Pedobacter ginsengisoli: one gene and its partner. The main gene of each other region encodes a partner of the protein of the gene in region 2 in a complex. Links are inferred from orthologs where the notes say so. Each region holds a gene or a part of one and is shown on either strand. Other genes may lie near its edges.

The links.
Region 1: the proteins of metK (region 2) and groL are in contact, whole or in part, in a cryo-EM structure (PDB 8P4O), measured with the Escherichia coli proteins. The link is inferred for Pedobacter ginsengisoli from one-to-one orthologs.

The regions. Positions count from the first base shown.
Region 1 is NZ_CP024091.1:4,758,790-4,766,816, forward strand. What follows is about bases 3,297-6,176. They hold groL (chaperonin GroEL), read right to left. Parts: upstream 5,617-6,176; coding sequence 3,976-5,616; downstream 3,297-3,975. Other genes in these bases: CPT03_RS19970 (MgtC/SapB family protein), read right to left, coding at 3,297-3,886; groES (co-chaperone GroES), read right to left, coding at 5,693-5,986. In the rest of the region: CPT03_RS19955 (AAA family ATPase), read left to right, coding at 1-418; CPT03_RS19960 (DUF58 domain-containing protein), read left to right, coding at 430-1,776; CPT03_RS19965 (L-serine ammonia-lyase), read right to left, coding at 1,783-3,210; more of CPT03_RS19970, read right to left, coding at 3,227-3,296; preprotein translocase subunit SecG, read right to left, coding at 6,216-6,566; CPT03_RS19990 (hypothetical protein), read right to left, coding at 6,581-7,690; CPT03_RS19995 (LptE family protein), read right to left, coding at 7,724-8,027.
Region 2 is NZ_CP024091.1:4,229,383-4,237,489, reverse strand. The notes cover bases 4,932-7,891. They hold metK (methionine adenosyltransferase), read right to left. Parts: upstream 7,057-7,891; coding sequence 5,806-7,056; downstream 4,932-5,805. Other genes in these bases: CPT03_RS17475 (diacylglycerol/lipid kinase family protein), read left to right, coding at 7,291-7,891; CPT03_RS17485 (hypothetical protein), read right to left, coding at 5,305-5,652; CPT03_RS17490 (VCBS repeat-containing protein), read right to left, coding at 4,932-5,125. In the rest of the region: CPT03_RS22995 (hypothetical protein), read left to right, coding at 1-16; CPT03_RS17495 (TonB-dependent receptor family protein), read left to right, coding at 97-1,779; more of CPT03_RS17490, read right to left, coding at 1,784-4,931; more of CPT03_RS17475, read left to right, coding at 7,892-8,107. UniProt on the Escherichia coli protein: Catalyzes the formation of S-adenosylmethionine (AdoMet) from methionine and ATP.

The DNA.
Region 1 (8,027 bases), 530 kb from region 2 along the record:
ACTTGAAGAAGAAATAATTATCCTTCAGAATCAACATCAGCAAAAACTAGAACAGGAAATAAACGCAGTTAAAGCGGTTTTGAGTATTGATAAGATCAAGAAATGCAGGGCCATAATTAAAGCTTTACATGTTGAACCAAAGCTAATAGAATATGCTGCAAGAATAACTCACGAAACAAGGAATAATAAATCACTCTATTTGGGTGCTTCACCGCGAGCATCTTTAGCAATGATCAATAGCGCCAAAGCTATTGCAGCGATGCAGGGACGTGATTTTATTACCCCTGAAGATATAATAAAAGTTGCAGCACCTGTGCTAGCCCACAGAATTATGTTAACACCTGATAAAGAAATGGAAGGACTTACACCGGCAGATGTAGTTGGGCAAATTATTCAAAAATTAGAGATTCCAAGGTAACAGCGAAGCTTTTGAAAAACTTTTTTATTACATATTATAAAGACCTGTTTTTAGGTAAAAAGCTGTTTGCAGGAATTGGGCTTTGCGCCACATTATTTTTGTTTTCTTTCTTTTTGCCATGGCTTGGTGATATTCCATTTGTCGCTTTTTCGATTTTGATGGCATTGATTGCTATAGACATGATCTTGCTTTACCGGCAAAATAAAGGCTTCTTTTTAAGAAGAGACGTTCCGGAGAGATTAAGTAATGGCGATGAAAATGAAATCAATATTTATATAGAAAGCTTTTATCCCTTTGCCACTAAAGTTGGTGTCATTGATGAAATTCCATGGCAATTTCAAAAACGAGATATTTGGTTTGCAAGTAATTTAAAAGCACGGGAACGCAAAACAATAAATTATGTTTTAAGACCTACCAAAAGAGGGGAGTATGTATTCGGGTTGGTTCGTTTATATGTTAGTTCTCCGCTGGGCTTAATTACCAGAAGATTTAACTTCGGAGAAGAAAAGACCGTGCCGGTTTACCCCTCATTCTTGCAACTAAGAAGATACGAATTGATGGCTGTCTCAAACAGATTAAGTGAGATTGGAATTAAAAAGATAAGAAGGATTGGTCACAGTTTGGAGTTTGATCAGGTAAAGAATTATGTCCAGGGTGATGATTACAGAACAGTAAACTGGAAAGCAACTGCCCGGAAAGGGGAGTTGATGGTTAATTCGTTTACAGACGAAAAGGCTCAGCATGTGTATTGTATAATTGATAAGTCAAGAGTTATGAAAATGCCTTTTGAGGGGCTAAGCTTATTGGATTATGCTATTAATGCAAGTCTAGTTCTCTCTAACGTTGCTTTATTAAAAGAAGATAAAGCAGGGCTAATTACGATAGCTGAAAAGACAGGGAGTATTGTCCCGGCCGATCGAAAACCTGCCCAGCTGGGTAGGATTATGGAGGTTTTGTATAAAGAAAAAACACGGTACCTGGAAACTAACATGGAGAACTTGTACACAAGTATAAGGAGCGTTATGAAACAGCGGAGCTTGCTGGTGTTTTTTACGAATTTTGAAAGCATGTCTGCTTTAACCAGACAGCTGCCATTTTTAAAACGTATTGCCAAATTTCATTTGTTGCTAATTGTATTTTTTGAAGATACGGAACTGAAGTCCCTTACAGAGGATGAAGTAAAGGATGTAGAGGGGATTTATATTAAAACCATAGCCAACAAGTTCGCTTACGAGAAAAAACTAATTGTAAAGGAACTTGCCAGACATGGGATTCTAAGTATTCTTACTCCACCAGAAAAACTAACTGTAAACGTAATTAATAGGTATCTTTCTATTAAAGCCCAGCAGAAACTCTAATAAGGCTTAGCACTCAGGTAAACTTATTGGAATATTGGTAGCCAAACCACCATCAGAAGTTTCTTTATATTTTGAGTTCATATCCAAAGCAGTTTCCCACATAGTATTTACCACTGCATCTAAACTTACTTTAGCTTTATCCGGATTACTTTGTAAAGCAAGCTGACTTGCGGTAATTGCCTTAATCGCACCCATTGTATTTCTTTCAATACAAGGAATTTGAACTAAACCACCAATAGGATCGCAAGTAAGCCCTAAATGATGTTCCATCGCTATTTCAGCAGCCATTAAAACCTGTCTCTGTGAGCCACCCAGGCATTCAGTAAGTGCAGCAGCAGCCATTGCTGATGATACCCCTATTTCGGCCTGACATCCGCCCATAGCAGCTGATATAGTAGCTCCCTTTTTAAAAATGCTGCCTATTTCAGATGCACAAGCAATAAATTGTGTAATTTTTTCTTCAGCAAAGCCATCGCAAAATGTTATAAAGTATTGGAGTACGGCAGGGATAACTCCTGCAGCGCCATTGGTTGGAGCTGTTACCACTCTGCCAAACGAAGCGTTCTCTTCATTAACGGCCAATGCAAAACAACTAACCCAGTCAAGAGTGTAATTAAAACCATTTCCGCCTGCTCTAATGGCCGTCACCCAACTTTCGTAGTTAGTATAAACACCATTGCCAATTAATCTTTTATTAAGCGCCACAGCCCTTCTTGCTACGTTCAATCCGCCAGGTAAAAAACCTGAGGTATGGCAACCCCTATAAATACAATCCTTCATTACATTGAAGTGTTGCAAAATTCCTGTTCTTGTAGCAGTCTCTGTCCGCCAGGCCAGTTCATTTTCCAGTACAACTTCCGAAACTTTAAGCCCAGTAGTAAGACACCAGTGCAAGAGATCAGCGGCTTTTTCAATCGGGAAAGGTAAATCAACCTGTTCCCTTTCTTTACCATCTTCACCTTCCTTAATTACAAAGCCGCCTCCTATTGAGTAGTAGGTTTCAGATATAGCCTTGCCGGTTTTTAAGAAAGCCTGAAAGGTAACAGCATTGGGATGGAAGGGTAAGCTTTCAAAAAATAAGAACACCAGATCGTCATCATAGTTAAATGTAATGGGCTGCTCACCCGCAAGTACTAACGAATGATTTTTCTTAATAGATTCTATTGTACTGTCAATGGAACTTACATCAAAAGTTACCGGATCAGCACCCGTTAAGCCCAGTAATATGGCAACATCAGTTCCATGTCCTATCCCGGTTTTAGCTAAGGACCCGTAAAGCAAAATCTTTATCTGCTCAACTTCTCCAAGCAGGTTTTGCTCCTTTAATGAAGCTGTGAATTGTTGTGCAGCGCGCCACGGGCCAAGTGTGTGGGAACTTGATGGGCCAATACCTATTTTAAAAATATCAAATACTGATATCTGTTCTCTTTGCATGATGCAAAGCTAAAATTTAAAAGTCAAATGCTATGATATTTCTATCCTGAAGCATGCGATCTACAAATTTTTTATGGTTTTTAGGGCTTCCTACTGCTATCCATGTTCCACTGATGATGCCATTGGCAAGCTCCTGTTTGCCTCTTGTGAGCTTAAGTTTAGATGTTTTAATATCTTCTTCATACTTTTCCAGGCTTTCATTCTCAAATCTTTTTACAATTCTGTACACCCTTTTAGTAAAACGACGCTCTACCATATCTTCCAGAAATGGAAAAGTGAACAATGCCAGCAAAACCACCAAAGTTACACCTACTGCCTGCTCATAATATCCAGCGCCAATAGCCATACCAATTGCAGCTACAATCCATATTACGCAGGCCGTAGTTAAGCCTTTAACCTGATTGTCTTCTTTAAAAATAACGCCGGCACCCAAAAAGCCTATCCCGGTAACAATATTGGAAGCAATGCGATCACGGCTGCTTAATCCAATCTTTATCGACAGAATTGTAAACAGTGTGGCACCAAGGCCAATCATAATCATCGTTTTTAACCCAGCCTGTTTGCTTCTAAATTCTCGCTCAGCGCCAATTAAACCGCAAAGTAAGGTTGCCATTAAGAATTTATTGACTTCGCTAAGCGTAATGAAATGACCGTTTTCTAAAAAAATCTCCATCATATTTTAACTACCTAAATATAACAAAGATTTAAAACAAAAAGACCCGCTGTTTACAGCGGGTCTTTTTTATAAGTGCAAGGTGAATAATATTACATCATTCCACCCATGCCACCACCACCCATAGGAGGCATAGCAGCACCTGCAGGAGCTTCTTCAGGATCATCAGCTAAAACAACTTCAGTTGTTAATAACATAGCTGCAATTGAAGCCGCGTTTTCTAATGCCACACGACCAACTTTAGTTGGATCGATAACACCAGCTGCTATTAAGTTTTCATATACATCAGTACGGGCATTGTAACCGAAGTCAGCTTTACCTTCTTTAACTTTTTGTACAACGATAGAGCCTTCGATACCAGCATTTTGGCAAATCTGACGTAAAGGCTCCTCTATAGCACGACGAATAATCTGGATACCAGTAGTTTCATCATCATTAGAACCTTTCATGCCATCTAAAGCCTCAATAGCTCGGATGAAAGCAACACCACCACCAGCTACGATACCTTCTTCAACCGCTGCACGAGTTGCATGTAAAGCATCATCAACACGGTCCTTTTTCTCTTTCATTTCAACTTCAGAAGCTGCACCAACATAAAGAACCGCAACACCGCCAGCTAATTTAGCCAAACGCTCTTGCAATTTTTCTTTGTCATAATCAGATGTAGTAGTCTCAATTTGAGCTTTGATCTGGTTAACACGAGCTTTGATATCGTCAGACTGACCAGCACCATTGATGATTGTAGTGTTGTCTTTGTCAACAACAACTTTCTCAGCAGTACCTAAATAAGTAAGGTCAGCGTTTTCTAATTTATAACCTCTTTCTTCAGAAATAACAGTACCACCAGTTAAGATAGCGATGTCTTCTAACATTGCTTTCCTTCTGTCACCAAAACCTGGAGCTTTAACAGCAGCAACTTTCAGAGATCCACGGATTTTGTTAACTACTAAAGTAGCTAAAGCTTCACCGTCTAAATCCTCAGCAATAATTAATAGTGGTTTTCCAGTTTGAACTTGTTTTTCTAATACAGGCAACAATTCTTTCATGTTGCTGATTTTTTTATCGTAGATTAAAATGTAAGGGTTTTCTAGTTCCGCTTCCATTTTATCAGCATTAGTTACAAAATATGGAGACAGGTAACCACGGTCAAATTGCATACCTTCAACTGTTTTTACTTCAGTTTCAGTTCCTTTTGCTTCTTCAACAGTGATAACGCCATCTTTACCAACTTTGCCCATAGCTTCAGCGATTAAAGCGCCAATTACTTCGTCATTGTTAGCAGAGATAGATGCAACTTGTTTAATTTTGTTGTTGTCTTCACCTACAGTTTGTGATTGAGATTTTAAATTCTCAACAATAGCAGTAACAGCTTTATCGATACCGCGTTTTAAATCCATTGGATTTGCACCAGCAGCTACGTTTTTAATACCAGCAGTTACAATTGCCTGAGCCAATACAGTTGCAGTTGTAGTTCCGTCACCTGCAATATCTGCAGTTTTAGAAGCCACTTCTTTAACCATTTGAGCGCCCATATTTTCAATTGGGTCTTTTAATTCAATTTCTTTAGCTACTGTAACACCATCTTTAGTGATTGCAGGTGAGCCAAATTTCTTGTCAATAATTACGTTGCGACCTTTTGGGCCTAAAGTTACTTTTACAGCATTAGCCAAAATGTCAACACCTCTTTTCAGTGAGTCACGGGCTTCTACATTATATTTTACTTGTTTTGCCATTTTATTTATTTTGATTCTTGTTTAAGCTGAAATGGATTAAGCATTAACCAATTTCATTTCAATAATTATACTTGGATTAAAGAGTTCCTAAGATATCAGAATCTCTCATAATTAAATACTCAGTACCTTCAATAGTAACTTCAGTGCCACCATATTTACTGTATAAAACCTGATCACCAACCTTAACACTTAATGGGATTAGATTTCCGGTTTGATCAGCATATTTACCAGGACCAACAGCTACTACTACTCCTTGTTGAGGTTTTTCTTTAGCGGTATCAGGGATATAAATACCAGAAGCTGTTTTTTCTTCTGCAGCAGCAGCTTCAACAACTACTCTATCTGCATTAGGTTTAAAGTTTAAAGCCATAACTTATTATTGTTTTGTTTTTAGATTTATAAATGTAAAAGTAATTTAATTACGCAGGAAAGAACATATCAGTTTTTATGCCAAGGAGGCTAAGCTTGACAAATTTACACAGCATTGTCAGCTAATGGATTAAGCTAAACTGTTTTTGTGTCAGAGTGGCAGGGGCATAAAAAAGCCCGGCAAGATATTATCCTTCCGGGCTTTTGCATCCTTTATAAAATATAAGGACTTATTTTTTTGTTGTGTCAGTTGCTGCTGGTGGTGTGTTTGCAGGAGCAGTACTACCGCCCCCTATTGGAGGTGGAGTAGGAGTTTTGTCAAGTTGGTTCTGAATTTTAGAGCCAGCTACAGCTGCTGAACCGCCTGATTTACCAATAGTTGTAATTGATAAAGTAAGCACAACAACAAGTGCCAGTAAAATCCAGGTTCCTTTTTCTAAAACGTCGCCTGTACGTTGAACACCAAACATATTACTGCCAGATCCGCCTGTTGCCAGACCACCACCTTTAGGATTTTGTATCAAAACAAATAGCGCTAAGGCAATACAAATGATGATTAATAAAATAATTAAGAAAAGCATATTATGTTAGGTTGTTAAATTTTTCTTTCTATCGATTGAATAAGGTCGGCAAAGTAACGGCTTTTTTCTGGAAACATCAAACTTAATTTTTCATAAGTCTCTATGGCCTTGTCATAAAGCATCTGTTCAATATAGATGTTTGCTAATGTTTCAGATACGAGATCATTATGATCCTCCGCACTTTTTTTAGCTTTATTCTCGTTATTTATTTGTTCTGGCTTCGGTGGACTTATCTGAGGCTCGTTCTTTATAAAGCTTTCTATAATTTCATCTCCCTTTGTGCGAGGTTTAAACTCACTTGCAGAATAGTCAATTTCCTCTTCATCAAATGGGCTTTGCATATGAAATATGTTCTCTACATATTGCTGCTGCAGCTCATTTGCTTTTTTGTTTACATCAGGCTTTTCTTCTTTCTTCACCTGTTTAGGTGAGGCATAAGGTTGAAATATTTGTTGATGCTCTTTTCTTGTTTTGGCCAACCACCATAAAAATGTATAGGGAAGCTGATCATCATCATATTTACTGATTACAATGGTATCATCTTCTTCTACTGATTCTGTTTCCTGATATTCTTCAATTTGAGTAACCTCCAGAGTTTCCGGTGCAGGCTCAACTTTAAAGTTTTCCTGAAAAGCAAAGAAATCTGTGGCAACAATGTTCTCTAAAACAAGATCATCCTCTCGTTTTTCTCTACTTTCCTGATTATATTCACTGATATCAACCTCACCAATTTCATCAAAAACCTCCTGATCATCGGTTATCTGCAATTCTTCCGATTCGCCTGGAACCTCGTCAATAATAACTTCGTCTAAAGTTTCCGGATCATTGCCAAAAGGACTTGAAAAAGAGTGGCTGATGATATTGAAGTCACCCGATTCCAGAGATTCTGTTTCGTGAAGAAAATTATGAAGTAGTTGTCCGTTAGTATATAAAGCAGCTGTGGCGAGATTAGCATTGCCCGAGTTGGTATTTAAAGAAGCTTTTGCCAGAAGAAGATGAACAGGCTGAAAATAAGGATGCTGCTTAGCAAAATCTTGCAGCATAGCGGAATCATGCTGAGAAACTTTCTCAGGCGCGGCAATCAATTCTGCCAGCTTTTCTTTAATGTTTATATCCTGCTCCACGCTGCTAAGTTAACAATTGATCTCTATTTTAACCTACCATTGTGCGAAAGCCCTGTTAAAAATATCTTCATTAAGCTGAGCAGTAACGTCTTTAATTAGACCCGGTTCTTGTGCCTGTAAATTTCCGGCTAGTTTAAAATCCTTATGACGTTCAAAAGATTGCTCAAAGCTTTTTGTGGGATCAAGATTGTTTACATACTTAACATTAACCGTTATAGATAACCTGTTTGCGCCTGCTGTAGGTTGCTTGTTGTCAGTTATTGCTACAGGAGTAATACTATATCCGGTAATATTTCCAGAAAAAACACCGTGAGCATCATTCGGCGTAATGCTTAAG
Region 2 (8,107 bases):
TATAATATCCCATTAGAAGCGGTAGAGCGGATTGAGCTGGTAAGAGGCACCGCCTCCCTGCAATATGGCGGGCAATTTGGCGGATTGCTTAACTATGTGAGTAAGAAACCCGATTCTTCTGCTTTAGCTTTTCAAAGCATCAATACTGCGGGGTCATATGGTTTACTCAGTTCCTTTAACTCCATCAGCGGTACAAAGGGCAAGTTTAAGTATTATGCCTGGTTCAATAAAAAAGCAGATGCTGGGTATCGTAAGAACAGTGACTCAAAATATGATGCGCAAAACATTTCCTTATTTTATGAATTCACGCCCAATATTGAACTTAAGGCAGAATGGACACGCTCTAATTATGTGATTCACCTTGCAGGGCAATTGACCGATGAGATGTTTAAGGCGGATCCGCGTTCTTCTACGCGTTCGCGTAATTATTACAACCCTGAGATCAATATTCCCTCTCTTACTTTAGACTGGAAGATGGGTGAATCTACACGGTTGAAATTCACTTCTTCTGCAGTAATTGGAGTTAGAAATAGTGTGATGTTTGATAAGTTGGCCAATATAATAGATGCAATTGACCCTACTACGCTTCAATATGCTAACAGGCAGGTTGATGTTGATCATTTCAAGAGTTTTACCAATGAGCTGCGTTTATTACAATCGTACTCACTTTTGGGCTTGACCAGCAACCTTGCTGCGGGGGTGCAATATATGAACAATGACCTGCATCGCCAGCAACAGGGTAAGGGAACCACGGGGACAGATTTTGACCTTTCGCTGGTTACCCCAGACTTTGGCAGAGATATGCATCTAAAAACTAATAATGTTGCTTTTTTTGCCGAGAATCGGTGGGTGTTGTTGCCCCGTCTTTCTGTAAATACCGGAGTAAGGTTTGAGCTGGGCAAGACAGATATGACCGGGGTGATTAATAATTATCCTACCGGTGATATTCCTAATAACATTAAACATGAGTATCCTTTGTTTGGGGTTAGTGGGCAGTATGAATTGACTAAAGCCATGAACCTATATGCAGGCTGGTCGCAGGCTTACCGTCCGGTGATTTTTAAGGACATTATCCCTGGATCTACCTTTGAGCTTACCGACAAGAATTTAAAGGATGCCAGAGGATATAATCTGGAAGCTGGTTTTAGGGGTAACTGGCAGTTTTTGAACTGGGATGTGAGCTATTTCCAACTGCAATACAATAACCGCATGGGTACTGTTTCGCAGATGAATTCTAATAATCAGGAGATCATTTATCGTACAAATATTGGGGATTCAAGAACTAAAGGAGTTGAACTTTTTACTCAGGCAGATTTTCCGCTGAGTAAAACAGCTAGCTTCTCTTTATATACAGCAACTGCTTATATGAATGCCCGCTACCAAAATGCCAGTATTAGGGATGCTAATGCCAAAACAACTGTTTCTATTGATGGGGATAAAGTAGAAAGTGTGCCGGAATGGACTTCCAGGAATGGGGCTACTTTAAAAGTTAAGCGCTATAGTCTGAGCATTCTGCATAGTTATACCGCCAGCTCATTTGCTGATGCCCTAAATGCTGTGGCACCAAATGCGACCGGAACTGTTGGTATTGCACCTTCCTATAACTTATTTGATGCCAGTGCCACTATTGGACTTACCAATTACTTGCGTATTGGGCTTAATGTGAGCAATGCGTTTGATAAACATTATTTTACCAAACGCCCGCAGTTTTATCCGGGACCAGGCATCTGGCCGTCTGACGGTAGAACGTTTTCCGCTACTGTATCATTGAACTTGTAAAGCTTTATCTCAGTTTATAAGCTTTCATACTTTCCTGGTTAATGCCAAATATTAAAGTGTTGCTTGTTTGCACTACGCTTCTAACATCTCCTTTTAAACTAAAACCTGATTGTTGTTGAGGGATGTATGTAAAGCTACCTTTGCCATTGCCTTTAAGTAGGGTTCCATAATTAGCGTCGTATTTTCCAAATCTGAGGCGTGAATGACTAATGTTGCCACACAGTAACAAGTCTTTATTGCCATCCTTATCATAATCAAAGGCGGTAATTGTGAATACTGGCGAGAATTGAACCTCTTGCGGTAAGCTTAACTCTTTAAATTTACCTTTTCCGGTATTGATAAAAGCCGATGTTTTTAAATCGGTTGCCTGGAGCTTTGAAACGCCCATTAGTTCCTCTTTGGTAAATATCTCTTTCATTGATGCATCTGCATAGCTTTTATAATCCGGAAAGCGTGTGCGCATAATGCTCATCTGATCTAGCATCTCATCTCTGGTTACATAAGGATAGCTTTTTCCCTGGATGTAAAAACATAATATAGGGTCAACCGATCCATTATCATCAAAATCTTTGTAGAACATTTCAGCAGGTTCCTTTTCGGTTGCTTTGCATTGAGTGTTTAATCCGGTGTTTCCAATTACTATATCCGGAACACCGTCATTGTTTAAGTCCTCTACTAGTAGTTTGTTCCACCAGCCAGCCAAAGGTTTCTCAAAATAATCTTTAGTTTTATCTGTCAGCTTGCCATTTGTATTAATGAGGACGGTAATTGGCATCCATTCTCCAACAACAATCAGATCCTCTTTTTTGTCGCCGTTTAAATCTACCCATGCGGCATCGGTAATCATTCCTGCTTTTTGCAAATTTGGGGCAACAGCTTTAATCTGATCTTTAAAGTTTCCTTTTCCATCGTTAATTAGTAGATAACTTGATGGTGTTTCCGGATAGCGGCCAGGAATTACTCTTCCGCCTATAAATAGGTCGGGGTGGCCATCCTGGTTAAAGTCTGTAACCCGAACGCAGCTTTTACTGCTTAGCATTTTAGGTAAAGCATTAACTGATGGTCTGAAATTTCCCTTTCCATCATTTAAGTACAATCGATCTTGCAATGATGAATCGTCAGGGATATAACTGTCATAACCGCCAGCACATACATAAAGATCTGCAAAACCATCGCCATTGGCATCAAAAAAGACAGCATCTGTGTCTTCGCTTTTTAGGCTATTGGTAAAGGCTCTCTGGATTTTTTTTACAAAAGTGCCGTTCTTTTTTTGAATAAAAAGTGTGCCAGACTGGCCTTGGGTCCCGCCAACATAAATGTCCTCTAAACCATCTCCATCTACATCTGCTTTGGCAATGCATGGACCTGAAAATGACATGGGGTTTATTAACAGTGGTTGCCGCTTAAAATCGTTGGTTGATTTTTTTTGCTGTTGAAATGTAATCGGCGATTTAATTTCTTTAAATATAGACAAAGGAGGCTGTGGGTCTTTGTAAGTTGTTTTTGCATTTGTTTCTAATAGCGGTATTTGTTGATTTGCCTTTACGCCTGTTATTAGTTCCTGTTTTCCACTTGGCCAAACTACACGAAGAGAGTCTATAGAAGTAGATTCTCCTAAACCGAAATGTAAAATTGGCGAAACGCTTGATTGATAGCCTCGAGATGGCATTTGTTCAAGATACTGCTGTTTGTTATTCTGGTAGATCCAAATTTTTGCACCAATACCTTGTGTGTTTTGCCCAGATCCCTGCAGCTTTACTTTTAGGAACTGATTTTTTATTTGCTTGTCGGTTCTGTTTTCATAAATGAATGCCGGAAGATTGATATTGTTAACCACAAGGTCAAGGTCGCCATCGTTATCTAAATCGGCATAAGCGGCCCCATTACTATTAGATGGTGTGTTTAATCCCCATTCAACCATTTTGTTGGTAAACGTAAGGTTGCCGTTGTTCTTGTAGATGTAATTGTTAACATTGGATGCAGGCATTGCATGGATTAAATTTAACAGATTCTCCCTCATTTGAGCCGGATCGGTAGTACGCAGGAAATCTCCTTTGAACTTTAGAAAATCCATATTGGTATAATCTCTCATATAACCATTTGATACAAAAAGATCTTTCCAGCCGTCATTATCATAATCTGCAAATAGAGGAGCCCAGCTCCAATCTGTATTGGAAATGCCTGATAATTGTGCGGTTTCACTAAATGTGCCATTTCCATTATTTATTTGAAGCATGTTGCGCATATCCTGGTAATGGAAGCCAAGACGTAGGCGGAGGTCATAATATTCGTAATTGTCGGGAGAAAAGAGCAACTTCTGTCTTCGATTATCCTCTGGCAGCATATCTAAAGTGAAAAGATCTGATAGGCCATCGTTGTTAATGTCAGCAATATCATTGCCCATTGAATACAAGGACGTATGGCCAATTTGGGATTGAATTTGATTTGTAAAAGTGCCGTTTCCATTATTTATATATAAATAATCTGGTGCAGAATAATCGTTTGAGATGTAAATATCCGGATAACCATCATTATTCAAATCGCTTACTCCTGCACCTAAACCATATGTAAATGATGAATTATAGATGCCTGCCTGATCTGAAACATCTTTAAATTTTCCATTTTCATTTTTATATAGCTTAATCCGGATGGTTGGTGCGGGTTCTTTTAATATTATTGGAGCAGAAGTTTCATCGAGTGTGGTAAATACTTTAGGGTTGTGGTTTAACAGGAGCATATCAAGGTCATTATCTTTGTCGTAATCAAAAAAAACAGCCTGTGTGCTATATGCGGTATCGGCAAGCCCATATTCTGCAGCTTGCTCTTTAAATACGGGAATTCCCTGATCGTTGTTCCCTTGGTTTATATATAATTTATTTGTTCTATTCTTTGCAGGTAATGCACCGGAATAACATTGATAGATGTCTGGTTTCCCATCTCCATTAACATCGGCCATAGTAACGCCTGTTTTCCAGGTTGTTCCCTCTTCGGTTATGTCGGCTTTATCTGTAACATCTTCAAACTGCATGTTTCCTTTATTAAGATATAGTTTGGCCTTTGTCATGTTTCCTGAAAAATATACATCCTCCAGGCCGTCATTATTTACATCTGCAATTGCTACACCCCCTCCATTATAGAAGTACTGATAGGATATAATGTTTGCCCTTTCGTTTTCAATGATGGTATTATTGAAATCGATGTGAGTCTGATTTGAAGAAAGTATGGAAAATAGTGTGTTTTTACTGCCCTCAGTGTCTGTATTTTTATCATTATTTACACAGGAAGTAAATGAAAAGAGACCAAGCAACATGATGCTCTGGTGCAATTTAGAGGTTAAAGAAGACATTTGGTTAAGAAGTTTGGTTTAATTCTTCTTGAAGATAATGACTTTATTTTAATGTATCATAATTTTTACTAAAAACGTTTAGGCATATTAACAATGGCTTCTTAAATAAAAAAGCATTAGAGATAATGCTTTTTTATTGGTGTTATATTCTTTTCTGTTAGGCAGCAAATGCAATTCGGCTAGCCGAAAAGCTCTTGCATATCTCTGTCTGCGGTAGGTATTTTCTTTAAAAAGTCGTCAAAACCGGTATTTTCCTGAGAGCTATACATTCCATAAGCGTCAAGAATATAGCCAATCTGTTTGTCTTTGTCTTCTAGTAAATAGAGCACAGAATTATCGGCAGGGTCGGAGTCGCCTTCAAATCGATAAGTTTTAATTATTGTTAGGTCTTCAGGATTATAAATTTTGTTAATTCCAATGCCTTGCATCTTGCCATGGTCTGTCATTTTTATTTCGTTATCCAAACCTTTAAGTCTTAATTTTTCTAAAACCTGGCTAAGGGTATTCATTTCTATTGGATGTTCCATAATAAGTAGTGTTTTTGTATAAATACAACAATACCCTTTACAAATGGTTTTCCTTTTTGCATTTAGGCATGCTATTGCAAGGCTTGTAAAATGCAAAAAGGGTGATCATTGTTATGATACACCCTTTTTATGAATTTTAATTATTTCTTAAGCTTACAATGAAAAAGCTGCTTTTACTTTATCTACAAAGTCTAATTTCTCCCATGTAAACAATTCAACAGTAACAGTTTTTTCTTCACCTCCAGGACTTTTAAAAGTTTTGGTAACTGTTTCAGGCGTACGACCCATATGGCCATAAGCTGCAGTTTCACTATAAATTGGATTTCTTAATTTTAAGCGTTGCTCTATAAAGTAAGGACGCATATCGAATATACCTTCAACTATTCTGGCAATTTCTCCGTCAGTTTTGTTTACTTTACCTGTTCCATAAGTATTGATGTAAATACCCATAGGTTTTGCAACTCCAATGGCGTAGCTTACCTGAACTAAAATTTCTTCGGCAACACCTGCAGCAACAAGATTCTTAGCGATGTGACGGGTTGCATAGGCAGCACTTCTATCTACTTTACTGGGGTCTTTTCCAGAGAAAGCACCGCCTCCATGAGCTCCTTTACCTCCGTAAGTATCTACAATAATTTTACGGCCTGTTAAGCCTGTATCGCCATGCGGGCCACCAATAACAAATTTCCCGGTTGGATTAATATGATACTCTATTTTATCATTAAATAGGTGCGCATATTGTGGGTATTTGGCAATAATGCGTGGGACAAGAATATCAACAAGGTCTTTTTTGATTTTAGCAAGCATTTTGGCTTCTTCATCAAAATCATCATGCTGAGTTGAAATCACTATAGCATCAATACGAACAGGCTTGTTGTTGTCGGCATATTCTAAAGTCACTTGTGATTTAGCATCAGGACGCAGATAGGTAATTTCATTATTTTCTCTTCTTAACAGAGCTAATTCCTGTAAAAGAGTATGTGAAAGATCTAGTGCCAAAGGCATATAGTTTTCTGTTTCGTTGGTTGCATAGCCAAACATCATACCCTGATCGCCAGCACCTTGTTCTTCTTTGTTGCTTCTGTCAACACCTTGATTTATATCCTGCGACTGTTCGTGAATTGCGGAAAGAATACCGCATGAGTTAGCCTCAAACATGTATTCGCTTTTTGTGTAGCCAATTTTTTTGATTACATCTCTGGCAATTTGTTGTACATCAAGATAGGTTTGTGATTTCACCTCGCCAGCTAAAATAACCTGACCTGTGGTAACCAAAGTTTCGCAGGCCACTTTTGACTCTGAATCGAACGCTAAAAAGTTGTCAATAAGTGCGTCTGAGATTTGATCTGCAACTTTATCCGGATGGCCTTCAGAAACTGATTCAGATGTAAATAAATACGACATTTTAAATAATTAAAATTTAATTTTAAACAATTATATAAAAGGGAGTCAGATCCTGCAGAACAGGCTGTAAAATGAAGTGTATAATATGGTTAGCACTTTTTTTTACGTGGTTGCAATCCAGCTATTCTTTAAATAGCATCGCAAATCAGTCCACTTTAACGCTGCAAAATTACTATATATATTTCAATAGTCAAAAAATATCAATTATTTTGTACTATCATTAATCAAAAGGTTTTGTCGAAATCAAACATTCTATTTATCATCAATCCAATATCTGGAGGTAAGAATAAATTAAAGATTCCAGCATTGATAGATGCGCATCTTGACCGTTCTAAGTACAATCCAAATTTTAGTTTTACTGAATATGTTGGCCATGCTTCTGAGATTGCGGAGGAAGCTGCAAGCAAAAATTTTGACATTATTGTAGCAGTTGGAGGTGATGGTACAATAAATGAGATTGCAACTAAAGTGATGCAGCAAAATAAAATATTGGGTATTATCCCTTTTGGCTCTGGAAATGGGCTGGCAAGGTTCTTAAAAATACCGATGAAAACTGTTGCTGCAATAAAGGTTATTAATAATTGTAATGTAGAGGTTATTGATACTGCCAGATTTAATGATAAGTGTTTTTTTAACATGGCAGGTATGGGTTTTGATGCACATATCAGTTCTGTGTTTGCCGGAAATAAATCAAGAGGTTTAACGGGCTATCTGAAATTGGGATTAACCGAAGTGTTAAACTACAAACCTCAGGTTTATCAGCTTAGTATTGATGGTGTAGAGTACGAACGCAAGGCATTTGTTGTCAGCATTGCAAATTCATCTCAATATGGTAATAATGCACATATTGCACCACAGGCATCGGTAGTTGATGGCTTGCTTGATGTGTGCGTGGTAAAAGAATTTCCTATGTATAAACTGCCGGTATTGGCATATGAAATGTTAAGCGCCAGAACTGACCGGTCGAAAATTGTTGAAATTATTAAAGGTAAAAATATAAAGATTAAACGGAGCCAGGATGATGCAATACATATTGATGGAGAACCGTTTT